DNA from 3 places in the Arthrobacter sp. ASL1 genome. Region 2 is predicted to be linked to each of the others. Evidence: riboswitches for the same ligand, from Rfam matches in the RefSeq annotation. Region 2 holds a riboswitch; each other region holds the start of a gene.
The links. Region 2 has a riboswitch for S-adenosylmethionine ahead of AC1MEQ_RS06210 (hypothetical protein). Riboswitches for the same ligand answer to the same signal wherever they lie in the genome.
Positions count from the first base shown of each region.

Region 1: linked by a shared signal. The riboswitch ahead of AC1MEQ_RS11480 (flavin reductase family protein) and the one ahead of AC1MEQ_RS06210 (hypothetical protein) in region 2 are both predicted to bind S-adenosylmethionine.
Region 3: linked by a shared signal. The riboswitch ahead of AC1MEQ_RS10205 (O-acetylhomoserine aminocarboxypropyltransferase/cysteine synthase family protein) and the one ahead of AC1MEQ_RS06210 (hypothetical protein) in region 2 are both predicted to bind S-adenosylmethionine.

Region 1 is NZ_CM155284.1:2,423,425-2,427,909, forward strand. It holds gene rpsF (30S ribosomal protein S6) at 58-363, shown strand; gene AC1MEQ_RS11465 (single-stranded DNA-binding protein) at 405-995, shown strand; gene rpsR (30S ribosomal protein S18) at 1,064-1,303, shown strand; gene rplI (50S ribosomal protein L9) at 1,319-1,774, shown strand; SAM riboswitch class IV at 1,979-2,093, shown strand; gene AC1MEQ_RS11480 (flavin reductase family protein) at 2,146-2,652, shown strand; gene AC1MEQ_RS11485 (hypothetical protein) at 2,665-3,111, opposite strand; gene AC1MEQ_RS11490 (DUF1801 domain-containing protein) at 3,192-3,614, opposite strand; gene dnaB (replicative DNA helicase) at 4,138-4,485, shown strand, end outside.
Region 2 is NZ_CM155284.1:1,312,276-1,316,760, reverse strand. It holds gene AC1MEQ_RS06220 (SRPBCC family protein) at 1-88, shown strand, start outside; gene AC1MEQ_RS06215 (VIT1/CCC1 transporter family protein) at 113-1,252, opposite strand; gene AC1MEQ_RS06210 (hypothetical protein) at 1,487-1,771, opposite strand; SAM riboswitch class IV at 1,783-1,893, opposite strand; gene AC1MEQ_RS06205 (sodium:solute symporter family protein) at 2,052-3,581, opposite strand; gene AC1MEQ_RS06200 (helix-turn-helix domain-containing protein) at 3,746-4,321, shown strand; gene AC1MEQ_RS06195 (DUF302 domain-containing protein) at 4,363-4,485, opposite strand, start outside.
Region 3 is NZ_CM155284.1:2,164,863-2,169,347, forward strand. It holds gene AC1MEQ_RS10185 (helix-turn-helix transcriptional regulator) at 1-371, shown strand, start outside; gene AC1MEQ_RS10190 (hypothetical protein) at 440-655, opposite strand; gene AC1MEQ_RS10195 (ArsR/SmtB family transcription factor) at 748-1,737, shown strand; gene AC1MEQ_RS10200 (histidine phosphatase family protein) at 1,692-2,339, opposite strand; SAM riboswitch class I at 2,450-2,543, shown strand; gene AC1MEQ_RS10205 (O-acetylhomoserine aminocarboxypropyltransferase/cysteine synthase family protein) at 2,639-4,003, shown strand; gene AC1MEQ_RS10210 (CoA-binding protein) at 4,000-4,485, shown strand, end outside.

The sequences.
Region 1 (4,485 bases), 1.1 Mb from region 2:
CAGAACCTCCTGTTACGGAAAGACCGTGACCGTTTAGCCCAAAGGAGGTGGGTTCACATGCGTGCATACGAACTGATGGTACTGATCGACCCCGAGGTCGACGAGCGTACCGTGGAACCGACTCTTGGCAAGTTCCTCGATGTCGTCCGCAACGACGGTGGCACCGTCGACAACGTTGATATCTGGGGCCGCCGTCGGCTGGCCTACGAAATCAAGAAGAAGGCAGAAGCCATCTACGCGGTAGTCACCTTCACCGCTACCCCGGCCACTTCCGCGGAACTTGACCGCCAGCTGTCGCTCAATGAGACGATCCTGCGCACCAAGATCACCCGCCCGGAAGACCAGAAGGTCGTAGCAGAGTAATCTGCCGCGATCATTCGTAGAAACCGACCCTAGGAGGCACCATGGCAGGCGAAACCGTCATCACGGTCATCGGAAATCTCACCGCTGATCCGGAACTGCGTTTCACCCCGTCGGGTTCGGCGGTGGCGAACTTCACCATCGCCTCGACCCCTCGGACCTTCGACCGCCAGACCAACGAGTGGAAGGACGGCGAAACGCTGTTCCTCCGTGCATCGGTGTGGCGTGAGGCTGCCGAAAATGTCGCCGAAACGCTGACCAAGGGCATGCGAGTCGTCGCCCAGGGTCGGCTGAAGTCGCGTTCCTTCGAAACCAAGGAAGGCGAGAAGCGCACCGTCATGGAGCTGGAGGCCGACGAAATCGGCCCCTCGCTGCGTTACGCTTCCGCCAAGGTCACCCGTACCCAGCGCAACAACGCGGGTGGCGGTGGATTCGGCGGCGGCGCCTCCGGGGGAAACTTCGGCGGTGCTGGCAACCAGGGCGGCAACGGTGGATTCGGCGGAGGCAACTCCGGTGGAAACAGCGGCGGCTCCTGGAACGCTCCGGCCGAGGACCCCTGGTCCTCGTCGTCCTCTTCCTCCTCCAATAGCGGGGGATGGGGCAACTCCGGCGGATCAGACGAACCGCCTTTCTAAAGCACCACCATTTATTCACCATCCCGCAGAAGAATTCTGCGGGCTCCACTAGATAAAGGAGCTCCACGATGGCTAAGGCTGAACTCCGTAAGCCCAAACCAAAGTCCAATCCCTTGAAGGCCGCTGACATCACCGTCATCGACTACAAGGACGTCGCATTGCTGCGCAAGTTCATTTCCGATCGCGGAAAGATCCGTGCCCGTCGCGTGACCGGCGTCTCCGTCCAGGAGCAGCGCAAGATCGCCCAGGCCATCAAGAACGCGCGCGAAGTTGCCCTGCTGCCTTACTCCGGCGCTGGCCGCGGCTAAGGAAGGGATAACACCATGGCAAAGCTCATTCTGACCCACGAAGTAACCGGTCTCGGCACCGCCGGCCAAGTTGTCGAGGTGAAGGACGGTTACGCACGTAACTACCTGCTGCCCCGCGGCTTCGCACTGACCTGGTCCAAGGGGGGCGAGAAGCAGGTCGAGTCCATCAAGGCCGCCCGCACCGCCCGCGCCGTCGCATCCCTCGAGGATGCCCAGGCGCTGGCCAACAAGCTGGCCTCCCAGCCGGTCAAGATCACGGTCAAGGCGGGCCAGGGCGGACGCCTGTTCGGCACCGTCAAGACCGTTGACATCGCCAACGCCGTCGAGGCCGCAGGCCTCGGTTCGATCGACAAGCGCACGGTGGAAATCCCCGAGCACATCAAGTCGACGGGCAACTACCAGGCAACGGTCCGTCTGCACGAGGACGTCTCCGCGACCATCGACCTGCAGGTCGTCGCCGCGAAGAAGTAGCCGCCACGCATCACCGGCGGCCGCCCCTTGGGCGGCTACCGGTGATGCGTGCACCCGAGGGGCCCCGCGCTGAAAAAGCGCGGGGCCCCTCGGCGCTTTAACGGGAACTGCGGATCGGCGCTGGCGCGCGAGATGGACGACACCTTGCGAAATGTTGCGTTGACCTTTGACGGGTGCGGACCGGCACGCATAGCGTAGTTGGTGAATCAAGAGCGTCAACATACAAGCCCTGGCTCGTTGGCCGGCAACCCTCTCACGGTAGTGGGGTGCTCCAGGTGATGATTCGGCCCTCCGGGTCCCCGGGGGGCAAGTACCGCACACCCAGCGTGGCCCCGGCCCGGGTGGTGTGCCCTACGCCGGAGGTAGACCAGATGACACTGTCCACCGATCTTCAGCCCGACGCCCTACGCAAGGCCTTTGCCCTGCACCCCTCGGGGATTGCCGCGCTCTGCGCCATCATCGACGGGGAGCCTCAAGGCATTGTCGCCTCGTCGTTCACTGTCGGGGTCTCCATGGACCCGCCCTTGGTGATGTTCGCGGTGCAGAACACGTCGCGTACCTGGCCGGTCGTCCGCCAGGCAGGCAGGATTGGAGTCTCCGTCCTGGGCGAAGCCCACGACGGCGTCTGCCGGCAGATCGCATCGAAATCCGGAGACCGATTCGCCGGATTGCGGCTCGATTCCACCGACGATGGCGCATTGTTCCTCCACGAAGCCGCACTATGGCTCGATTGCAGCGTCGAACAGGAGATCCCCGCGGGCGACCACCACGTGGTCCTGCTACGCGTTCACGGGCATGCCACCCACGACGGCGTGCACGCGCCGCTGGTCTTCCACGGCTCGGCGTTCCGCACTTTGAAGGCCGAGGCGTTCGCCTGAGTTCCCGGGGAGCTACTTCCCGCGCAGCGACTCCACATACCGCTTGGCCTCGGCCAGGCCGATCCCGGTGTCCTGCCTGACCTTCTTCATGGCCGCGATCGGATTGCCGCTGCGTACCAGTTGCAGGACCCGTTCATAGTCGGGGTTCCCCGGGCCGGCAGGCATGCCCGCCAGTTCGGGGTGGCTGACCCCGGTGCTTTGTCCGGTGCGCCCCGGTGAACTGCTCGCGGCCCTGGCGGCCCGGGCGGTGGTAGCGGCCCTGATCTTCTCTGCCTTTTGCGCTTCGAGCTGCTGGTGGCGTGCGGCGTCGGCGTTGAGCCGGGCGATATAGAGGTCGGCCTCGTTCACCTGGTGGCCGGGCCGTGTTGTAAACACCCACGACAGCGCACCGAACACCGCGAGGATCGCCACAACTGCAATAACGAGGACGAGCAGCGTCTCGCCGTTGAAGTCCAACATGTCCACTCCTGGGGTCCCGGCCGCCGCGGTACGGCGGGCTGGTCTCCATCATGCCACCGGTCCGCCCTGTAGGAGCGGGATCAGGGCTGGTGGAGCTCCGTGGTGATGTGGTGGTAGCCCGAAGCCATGAGCTGCCCGAGGATGTCCAGGTCGACATCGGCGAGCTTGTTGACGTAGAGGCAGGCAGCTCCCATCCTGTGCTTGCCGAGCCGGATGAGCAGCTCTGCAGACCCGGGACCGGCGGTCATGCCGTAGAGCGAGAGGGATGCCTTGCGAGGGGAAAATCCGATGGCGGCGGCGTCACCCTCGCGCCCAGTCGGGTAGCGGTAGTGGTAGCTGCCGAAACCGACGATCGTCGGGCCCCACATCACCGGGGGCTGGCCGCTCGTTTCCTGCATCATCTCCAGGAGCACCAGGCCGTCGGCCCGCCGGACGGGATGCTCGAGGGCCTCGATGAAATCGAGTGGTTTCAGGCCCGTTGGCCGGGTTTTCGCCTCTGACATGGCGACAGTATCGCAGCGCGCACAAGAGGCGGCAAGATGGCACCGCGTCCTGCCGCGGGAGCAAGATGTCAAAGTCCTCCACCGACGGCGGCGTGTCTGTGGATAACACTGTTCGGGTTGTGGATAAAAGTGGTGTACACGCTCTTGGGCTGGTTGGCAACCTCCAAGTAGGGGCTGAATGTTGGGGGTAGAAGATTTTTTGCCAATTCTTATACACACATATAAGCCCTAGTCAGCATTATGTTTACTGATTTTCTTGAGAGTAATCCACAGGTTCATCCCCAGTCTGTGCACACAACACGCCGCGTCGCCCACAGGTTCTCCACACCACCTGTGGATAACTCTCTTTGGTTCTGTGGGTATTGGGCATAGGGTGACAGGGTCCCCGGCTCCATCCGGGCCGATCACCCAGTGGGCCACCGCCCCTCACCGCCTCGTCCGTGAGCCGTTTCCACTGCGATACTGGAGGGACTCCGCGATGCAAGCAGCTCATGCAACGCGCTGAAGAGGGAAGGAACCTAACGTGACGCTCACGCACGCCGATTCAAGGTCGTCGAATTCATCGGACATGGCCAGGACGCCGCCCCAGGACCTGGTGGCGGAGCAGAGTGTGCTCGGTGGCATGATGCTCTCCAAGGACGCCATCGCGGACTGCGTCGAGGTCCTTCGGGGCGTCGATTTCTATCGCCCGGCCCATGAGGCGATCTTTGAGGCGATCATCGACCTCTATGGACGGGGAGAGCCCGCGGATGCCGTGACGGTATCGGACCTGCTCACCAAACGTGGCGAGATCTCCCGTGTGGGCGGGCCCGCCTACCTGCACACCCTCATCCAGTCGGTGCCGACGGCCGCGAACGCGGGCTTCTATGCG
Region 2 (4,485 bases):
GGAGGGCTCCGCGGCGAAACCGACCCCGGAACCTGTGCGGACGGGGCTGCCCCCGGCCGCGGCCCGGCGGCTGCGCCGCGCCAGCTGAGCCGGTCGTGGCGGCACGGGCCGATCAGGCCACGGAACCGCCGAAGAGCATGCCCAGCAGGTAGGTGACACCGGCAGCGCCCAGGCCGATGGCCAGCTGGCGCAGCCCGCGCTTGGCCGGTGAGGCACCGGAGAGCAGGCCGACGACACCGCCGGTGGCCAGGAGCGCGATGCCCACCAACACGAGCGAGAGGACCACCGCGGGCAGCCCGCTCATGCCGAAGATGTAGGGCAGGATCGGGATCAGGGCGCCGGAGGCGAAGAAGCAGAAGCTCGAGGCGGACGCCCCGACGGCCGAACCGAGCGCCTCGTGTTCGTCCTCGACCTCATCGGGGACCTCGGGGTTCAGCGACAGCGACGGATCGCAGTCGCAGCTGAACTTGCCCATGCGCTCGGCAGCCCGATGCTCGGCGGCCTCACGGCTCATGCCACGTGCCCGGTAGACCAGCACCAGCTCGTTGGCCTGCAGATCCAGATCTGGTGCCGCGACAAGGGTGACCTGGGTGGGTTGCGACGCGGTGAGCAGCTCGCGCTGGGAGCGGACCGACACATACTCCCCGGCCGCCATCGACAGGGCGCCGGCCAACAGCCCGGCGATTCCGGAAAAGAGGACCAGCGCGCTGGAGACGCCGGTTGCCCCGATGCCCATGACCAGGGCCAGGTTGGAGACCAGACCGTCATTGGCCCCGAAGACAGCGGCCCGGAAGTTCCCGGAGAGTCGATTGCGGCCCCGGATCGCCAGGCCGCGGACGACTTCCTCGTGGACGAGTTCGTCGGCGGCCATCCGGGCGGTGGCGTCGTCGTCGTCTTCGTAGGGCGAGGCGCCCTCGGCCCGTTGCGCCAGGGCCAGGACGAAGACGGAGCCGAAGTTCCTGGCCATGAAGCGCAGCATGGTACGGCGGACAGAGGGCTGCACGGTCTTGTCGGCGTGCCCGCCGAGGAGGTTGGCCCAGTGCTCCTCATGGCGTTTCTCGGCGGAGGCCAGCCCGAGCAGGATTTCTCGCTCCTCGCCTTGGCGGCGGGACGCCAGGGCCCCGTAGATCGCGCCCTCGGCGCGTTCGTCGGCCAGGTACTTGCGCCATCGGCGGATGTCGCCGGCGGTGGGGTCCGGCCGGGCATCGGCGTTCCCGGCGGGGGCGTCGGGCGTGGGGGCATCCGGTGTCATCGGGCGTCCTTCAATCGGTTCGTTGGTCCCGCCCAGGGGCGGGGGCGCCGGTCGAAGGCTTGCGGGGATGCGCAGGACCTCGGACCGCCACCAGCGGGCCGAAGGTCTCGTTCGCCCGGCATGGACACCGGGTGGATTGCCGGACCGCCGTCACGGCGATCAGTATGTCGACAGATCCTCTGTCGTCCGCCCGGGCCTGGGGCCTCGGCGGACGGGGTATGGAACTACTCCCCTTCAGCCAACCATCATAGCGGAGTCGGCGTCGCGATGTTCGCGGACGGGGAGGCGCTCGAGGAAGAAGACCTGCGCTTCGCCGTCGGAACGGCCGGCGCGGGGCACGCGCACTGTCAGTGCGCAGGAGTCGGCCTCCCAATGTGGGCGGCCCGCCGTATTGCCCAGGGCGTGGTCGAGATCCCGGGGATGTGGGGCGATGAACCGCTCCCAGTTGCCGTCGACGTTGAGGCAGACGGTGCCGAGCATTGAATCGAATATGGGAAGAACGGAGACGCTGTGCGTCACGGATTTCCTTTCGTGCGTTCTTACCCGACACGTTGTCGCGCGGGCCGCTTCCTCATCCGAACCACCCGCGAACCTGGGGTTGGTGCGCGGGTAGTCGGAGCTGTTGCCCGCGTCTCATGAAGCTTTCGGCCAGCCTAACGCGGATGGACGCGCCACCCAAGCTATGGTAGGCGCCACTTGCCGTGCATCCCAGTGCTGGCACGGCAAAACCCGCTTGGCGTCACAGGCGGGTTTTGCCGTCATTTCCCCGCCGAGGGGCACGACGACGGTGCCGGCGCGGCTAGTGCTGCTCGGCCGGGACCCCCTCGACGTCGACGCGGCCGGAGATCCGGTCCGCCCAGTGCCGGCTGACCTCGGGCCGGGTGGCCGGGGTGAGCAGGCTGACCACGAGGTAGACCACCAGCGAGGAGGCCAGGCCGTAGTAGATCGGCTCGTTGGCGTACACGCCGCCGAACTTCACCTCCGAACCGATTTCCAGCACGATCATGGTGGTCAGGGTGACAATGGTTCCCGCAGCCATCGACAGGGCGGCGCCGGTGCCGTTGCCGCGCTTCCACAGCAGCCCGCCGAGGATGGCCACCAGCAGGCCGCCGACCAGGATGTCGTAGGCGATGGTCAGGGCGGCGACGACGTCGTTGACGATGATGGCCAGGACGATGGCCACCACGCCGAGGCCCAGTACCCAGTAGCGGTTCGCGGCGACGTCGTGTTCGGGGTTGCGCCCGGTGTTGACCTCGATCTTCTTGCCAAACCAGCCGGCGACGAACGGGGTGACGTCGTTGCGGGCCACCGTGGCGGCGGCGATGAGGGCGCCCGAGGCGGTGGACATCATCGCGGCGACGGCAGCGGCCAGCACGATGCCGCCGACCACCACGGGCAGCAGGTTCATCGCCACCTCCGCGTAGACGACGTCCTTGCCCAGGTTCTCGATGTCGATGCCGGGCAGGGCGACGCGCGCCGACATGCCGATCACCGCACCGGCGATGCCGTACAGGACGCAGTAGATGCCGGCGGTGGAACCGCCCCAGCGGGCGACCGTCGGCGTCTTGGCGGTGAACACGCGCTGCCAGATGTCCTGGCCGATGAGCAGGCCGAGGGTGTACACGACGAAGTACGTGATGATCGTCTGTGCGCCGATCCCGCCCCAGCTGAAGAACGCGTCGCGGGCCCGCTCGTCCACCCCGGAGGCGATGCCGTTGAACCCGCCGGCCGCCGACAGGGCGAAGGGGAGCATCAGGGCGAACACGCCGACGGTCTTGATGACGAACTGGACCTGGTCGGCCAGCGTGATGGACCACATGCCGCCGATGGTCGAGTAGACGAGCACGATGACCCCGCCGACGGCGATGGCCAGCCAGCGATCCCAGCCGAAGAGCACGACGAAGATCGTGGCATAGGCGCCGGTCGACGTGGCGCACAGCATCAGCGTGTAGGCCAGCATGACGATGGCCGAGGCGTTGGTGGCGTTCTTCGAGCCGTAGCGCAGGCTGAGCATCTGGGAGACCGTGAAGATTTTCAGGCGTTGCAGGCGCGGGGCGAAGAACAGGCTCAGCAGCAGCACGCCGATGCCGATGGCGATGACCAGCCAGGCGCCGGAGATGCCGAACTTGTAACCCAGGCCCACGCCGCCGACGGTGGAGGCACCGCCAAGCACGACGGCGGCCATGGTCCCCGTGTAGAGGAACGGGCCGAGGCGGCGTCCGGCGACCAGGTAGTCGCTGCTGTTCTTGGTGCGCGACTTGCCCCACCAGCCGAAGGCGAGCATGGCCGCCAGGTAGGCGATGACGATCGCGATGTTGATGGTTTCCATGGTGACCCTATTTCGTGTGGTGATGATGAAGGATGCTTGACAGTAAACACCTGTTGCCCACTAGGCTAAAGTGAGCTGGCTAACAAAGCAATTGCCCTAAGCTGTGTCACGGAACGCAGCACCACACCCCGCCCCTTTGCACGAGAACTCGGAGTATCCCACCCATGAAGGCGTTGCCCGTCGAACCCAGCAACACGCCGCTGGCGATCGGCTCGAAGATCCGGGCCGCACGGCATGCCCAGCGCATGACCATCGAGCAGGTGGCCGAGTCGACCGGGCTGACCAAGGGGTTCCTCTCGCGCGTCGAGCGCGACCTCACCTCGCCGTCGGTGGCCTCGTTGGTGACCCTCTGCCAGGTCCTGTCCGTCTCGATCGGGGACCTCTTCGCCCAGCCGGAGACCCATGTGGTCCGGTTGGAGAGCGCGCCGCGCATCTCCCTGGGCGGCCATGGCATCGTCGAGCGGTTGATGACGAGCCGCTCGGAGAAGCGCCTGCAGGTGATCCGTGCGGTCATCGAACCCCGCGGCGAGGGGGAGTCCGAGTTGTATTCGGTCGATTGCGAGGTCGAGGTGCTGCATGTGGTGTCCGGGACGTTCATCATCGTCTTCGCCAACGAGCGCTTCGAGCTGGAGGCCGGCGACTCGCTGACCTTCCCGGGCCGGGAGCCGCATTCCTGGATCAACCCCACCGATGCCGAGGCCGTCGTGCTCTGGACGCTGGTCCCTGCCGCCTCGCGCTGACGCCTGTTTCCTCGGCCTTAGCGCCTTAGCGCCTTAGCGCCTTAGCGCCTTAGCGCCGCGGGCCGGGGCAGGTCGAGTCCCTCCAGCAGGTCCCCGAGCAGCCGGTCCAGCTCGTAGCCGGCCTGCGTGATCTTGTTCAGCCCGTAGCTGGCCAGCTGGGAGCC
Region 3 (4,485 bases), 850 kb from region 2:
GAGTCGACTCCAACGCCCCGACGGCCCGGGTCCACCTCTCCGGTGGATTCTGGGCGACCCTGCGCGTATCGCGGGTCCGCTCAGTCGTCGATACGCCGGAAGAACACGATGGCCAGATCGCGGTGATCGCGGAACCGTCGACGTCGACGGACCGACTCGACCTCTTCTCCCGTGCCAACGGCCTGAGCAGGCGCGAAACCGAACTACTCGGGCATGTGGCGCTGGGCGCCGACACACACGAACTCGCCCGGCTGCTGTTCCTGTCCACCTATACGGTCCAAGACCATCTCACGTCGATTTTCGCGAAGACCGGCATGCGTGGCCGGCGGACCCTGCTGGCCCATGCCCTGGGGGTGCAGGCCGGTCCCTAGAAACGTGTCGGGTCCACCGGCGCATGGACCGTCGCGGCGACGGAACGGGCCGACGGGGAGACCGCCGGTCACATGCGTCCGCCGGTTGCAGCCGAGTACTTGCGGATGGCCTCCTCGCGGAGCCGGGTGTACTCGTACTCCTGGGCGGCGGCCCGCTGCCAGTTGACGCGGTAGAACCTGCCGATGTCGCGGAGGATCCGCACGATAGGTTGCTGCCGCAGCAGTCGGCGGGTGACCCGGACGGTGGTGGAGGCTGCTGGTGTGAAAGCGTGGTTTGTCGTCATGGCACCAGCGTCGGCGTCTGACTGATACCGCGCCACGATTCGGCCCAGGCCGAATCGTCGCCACTTGGTCCACCCGGCCCTACGCTGATTCCATGCACATCACGCTCACCTCCGAGGACCTGACCCGGATCCGGTTCGAGTCCTCCCCACTGTGGGAAACGGTGGCCAGCATCCGGGCGCTGCAGCGCCAGCCGGCGATCCACCGGCCATGGATCGAGGCAACACGGAATGCGCTGGCCGCCTCGGAGGAACCGCACAAAACCCGGCACCTCGACATCCTCGCCACCGTGGTGCGCCCCCACGGGTACATGGCCGATGCCCTGACCCCCACGCCCAGCCGGCACGGCTCCTTCGAGGACTCGCTGGCCGACGTCGCCGCCGTGGATCCGGGGATGTGGCAAGACAACCTGGAGTACCTGCGGCGTTTCGACCCGGTGCGGCGCGTCGTGCAGACCGCGGACCTGCTCTTGGACGATCTCGAGGCGGGCATCCCGATGATCATCTCGGCCCTGTCCTGGTACTGGGACCTGGCCATCCGGCCCTGGTGGCCGCGACTGCGCTCCCTGCAGCTCGAGGATATCGACTGGCGGTTGGCCCAGATCTCCCAGCACGGCATCCACGAGGTCTTGAAGTCACTTCACCCCAGCGTGGTCCCGACGGCGACCGGCCTGGACATCATCCGGGATTGCGATGCGGACGAACCTCCTGAACCCGGTTCCGGGCTGATCCTGGTCCCGAATGCGTTCATCTGGCCGGAGACGCTGGTGCTGAACGTCGCCCCGTTCGTCCCCACGTTGACGTATGCCCCGCGCGGCGTCGGCCGGCTCTGGGAAACCGCCACGTCCTGCCCCGACGACCCGCTCGCCAAGCTGCTGGGGCGCACCCGGGCACAGATCCTGGCCCAGCTCGATGTCCCCATGACGACGACGCAGCTCGCCTGTGCGCTGGATCTCGCCCCGGCCACGGTCAGCACCCATCTGAAGGTGATGTCCGAGGGCGGACTGGCCGCCTCGCTGCGGACCGGGCGCGAGGTGTTCTACCGGCGTGCGGACATCGGCGAAAGCCTGCTGGCGGCCCGCTGACCCGACGGCGTCCCGGTCAGATCCTGGACGTCCGGGGCACCCGGGACGTCGCCCGGACCCGGAATCCCCAGCAGGTCGGCGTCGATCTCCACGACCTCCCCATTGAGCACGCGGGGATGGTGCACGCCGAGCAGAGAGCCGGCCACCAGGCGGATCAGGGTGCCGTGGGCGACGACCACGATGTTGGACGCCGAATGCACGGCGACGATCCCGCGCAGCGCCATCAGGGCCCGGGACACCACGCCGGCTTCCGGCTCGGCGGTGGACAGCAGCTCATCCAACTCCGCCCGGCCCATCCCCGCGACGACCCGGCCCTCGCCGTCACCGTAATGACGTTCCTGCAGGTCGGATACCGGGGTGATCGCGTCGAGCCCCAGCGCGCGGCCCACGATGGCCGCAGTTTCCACGGCCTGCCCCAACGGCGAGGAGACCAGCAGGTCCCAGGCGCCGCCGTCGTGCCCCAGGCGTTCCAGGTCCCGAGCCGCACCCTCGGCCTGGGCGCGGCCGGTGTTGTTCAAGGGGATGTCGGTCTGTCCCTGGAGCCGTTGCTCGGCGTTCCAGTCGGTTTCGCCGTGGCGGACCAGTGCAATGCGTGTTCCCATTCTTCCAGCCTACGGGGCGCGGCGACCGCCTTTTCTTCGATCCAGCCTCGGCAGACTGCCACGCTGCGCAACATTCTTTGATGACCGGCGCAGGTTTGCGACCATGGAGGGGACCATCCCGAGCGGCCGAGAGATCTGGCTTGTCGACGCCGCAGCAACCACCGGAAGCCACCGGAGCGGTGCTAACGCCAGAGGCGATGGAGCGCAGCCGCACATCGGTTGCAGGGTTCCCCGGCGGACCGCACCATGGCCGGGATCGGCACCAGCCGGAAACCAACCTCGAAGGAGCCAACGCCTAGATGTCGGATCACCAGTTCGGATTCCGTACGCGCGCACTGCACGCCGGGGGCACCCCCGATGCCGAGCACGGCGCCCGCGCCGTGCCGATCTACCAGTCCACCTCGTTTGTGTTCAAGGACACCGACGACGCCGCGAACCTGTTCGCCCTGCAGAAGTACGGCAACATCTACTCCCGGATCGGCAACCCCACCGTTGCCGCGTTCGAGGAGCGCATCGCCTCGCTGGAAGGCGGGATCGGCGCGGTGGCCACCGCCTCCGGCATGGCCGCCGAGTTCATCACGTTCGCGGCGTTGACGCAGGCCGGGGACCACATCGTGGCCTCGTCCAAGCTCTACGGCGGCACCATCACCCAGCTGGACGTGACGCTGCGCCGCTTCGGCGTGGACACCACGTTCGTGGACAGCAACGAGGCGGCCGACTTCGCCGCGGCGCTCCGCCCGGAGACGAAGGCGCTGTACACGGAGATCGTGGCCAACCCCTCCGGCGACATCGCCGACCTGAAGGGCCTGGCGGCCGTCGCGCACGAGGCTGGCATCCCGCTGATCGTGGACTCCACGCTCACCCCGCCCTACATCTTGCGCCCGATCGAGCACGGCGCCGACATCGTCATCCATTCGGCCACGAAGTTCCTCGGCGGACACGGCACCACGCTCGGCGGCGTTGTCGTCGAATCCGGGCGCTTCAACTGGGGCAACGGGAAGTTCCCGACCATGACCGAGCCCGTCCCCTCCTACGGCAACGTCTCCTGGTGGGGGAACTTCGGCGAGTATGGGTTCCTGACCAAGCTGCGCTCCGAGCAGCTGCGCGACATCGGCCCCTCGCTGCCCGCCCAGTCGGCCTTCCAGCTGCTGCAGGGCGTCGAGACGCTCCCGCAGCGCATGGACGCCCACCTGGCCAACGCGTACCGGGTGGCCGAGTGGCTCGAGGCCGACCCGCGGGTGACCTACGTGAACTTCGCCGGGCTGCCCTCCCACCCCCAGCACGAGCGTGCGAAGGACCTGTTGCCCGGCGGCGTCGGCTCGGTGTTCAGCTTCGGGGTCGCCGGAGGACGCAAGGCCGGCGGACGGTTCATCGAGGCACTGCAGCTGGCCAGCCACCTGGCCAACATCGGCGACGCCCGCACCCTCGTCCTGCACCCGGGATCGACGACCCACCAGCAGCTGTCCGCCGACCAGCTGGCCGCCGCCGGTGTGCCGGAGGACCTGATCCGGCTTTCGATTGGGCTCGAGGACGTCGAGGACATCATCTGGGACCTGGACCAGGCACTGACCGCCTCCCAGCAGGCGCCCGCCACCCCGGCCGAGGATGGAGCCGCCTGCGCGGTCCCGTCAGGTGCCGGCGAGCAGATCGGAGCCGGAAAATGAGCGCGGAAACCACGCAGCGCGGCTGGGTCGGCCCCTCGGCCCCCGAACGGCTGAACATCCTGCGGTCCACGAAGTCGATCGCGATCGTGGGGGCCTCGGACAAGACCGCCCGCGCGTCCTACTTTGTGGCGACCTACCTGAACAGCTCCACGGGCTACGACCTGTACTTCATCAACCCGATCCTCGCGGCGAAGCGTGTCGAGATCCTGGGCCACCCGGTGTACGCCTCATTGGCGGACCTGCCGGTGGCGCCGGATCTGGTCGAGGTCTTCCGCAAGGCCGAGGACACCCCCGGGATCGTCGAGGAGGCCCACCAGGCCGGAGCCCAGACCGTGTGGCTGCAGCTGGGCATCTGGAACGAGGAGGCCGCCGAGCTGGCCGAGTCGTACGGCATGCATGCCATCATGGACCGCTGCGTGAAGATCGAGCATGCGCGCTTCCACGGCGGCCTGCACCTGGCCGGTTTCAACACCGGCGTCGTC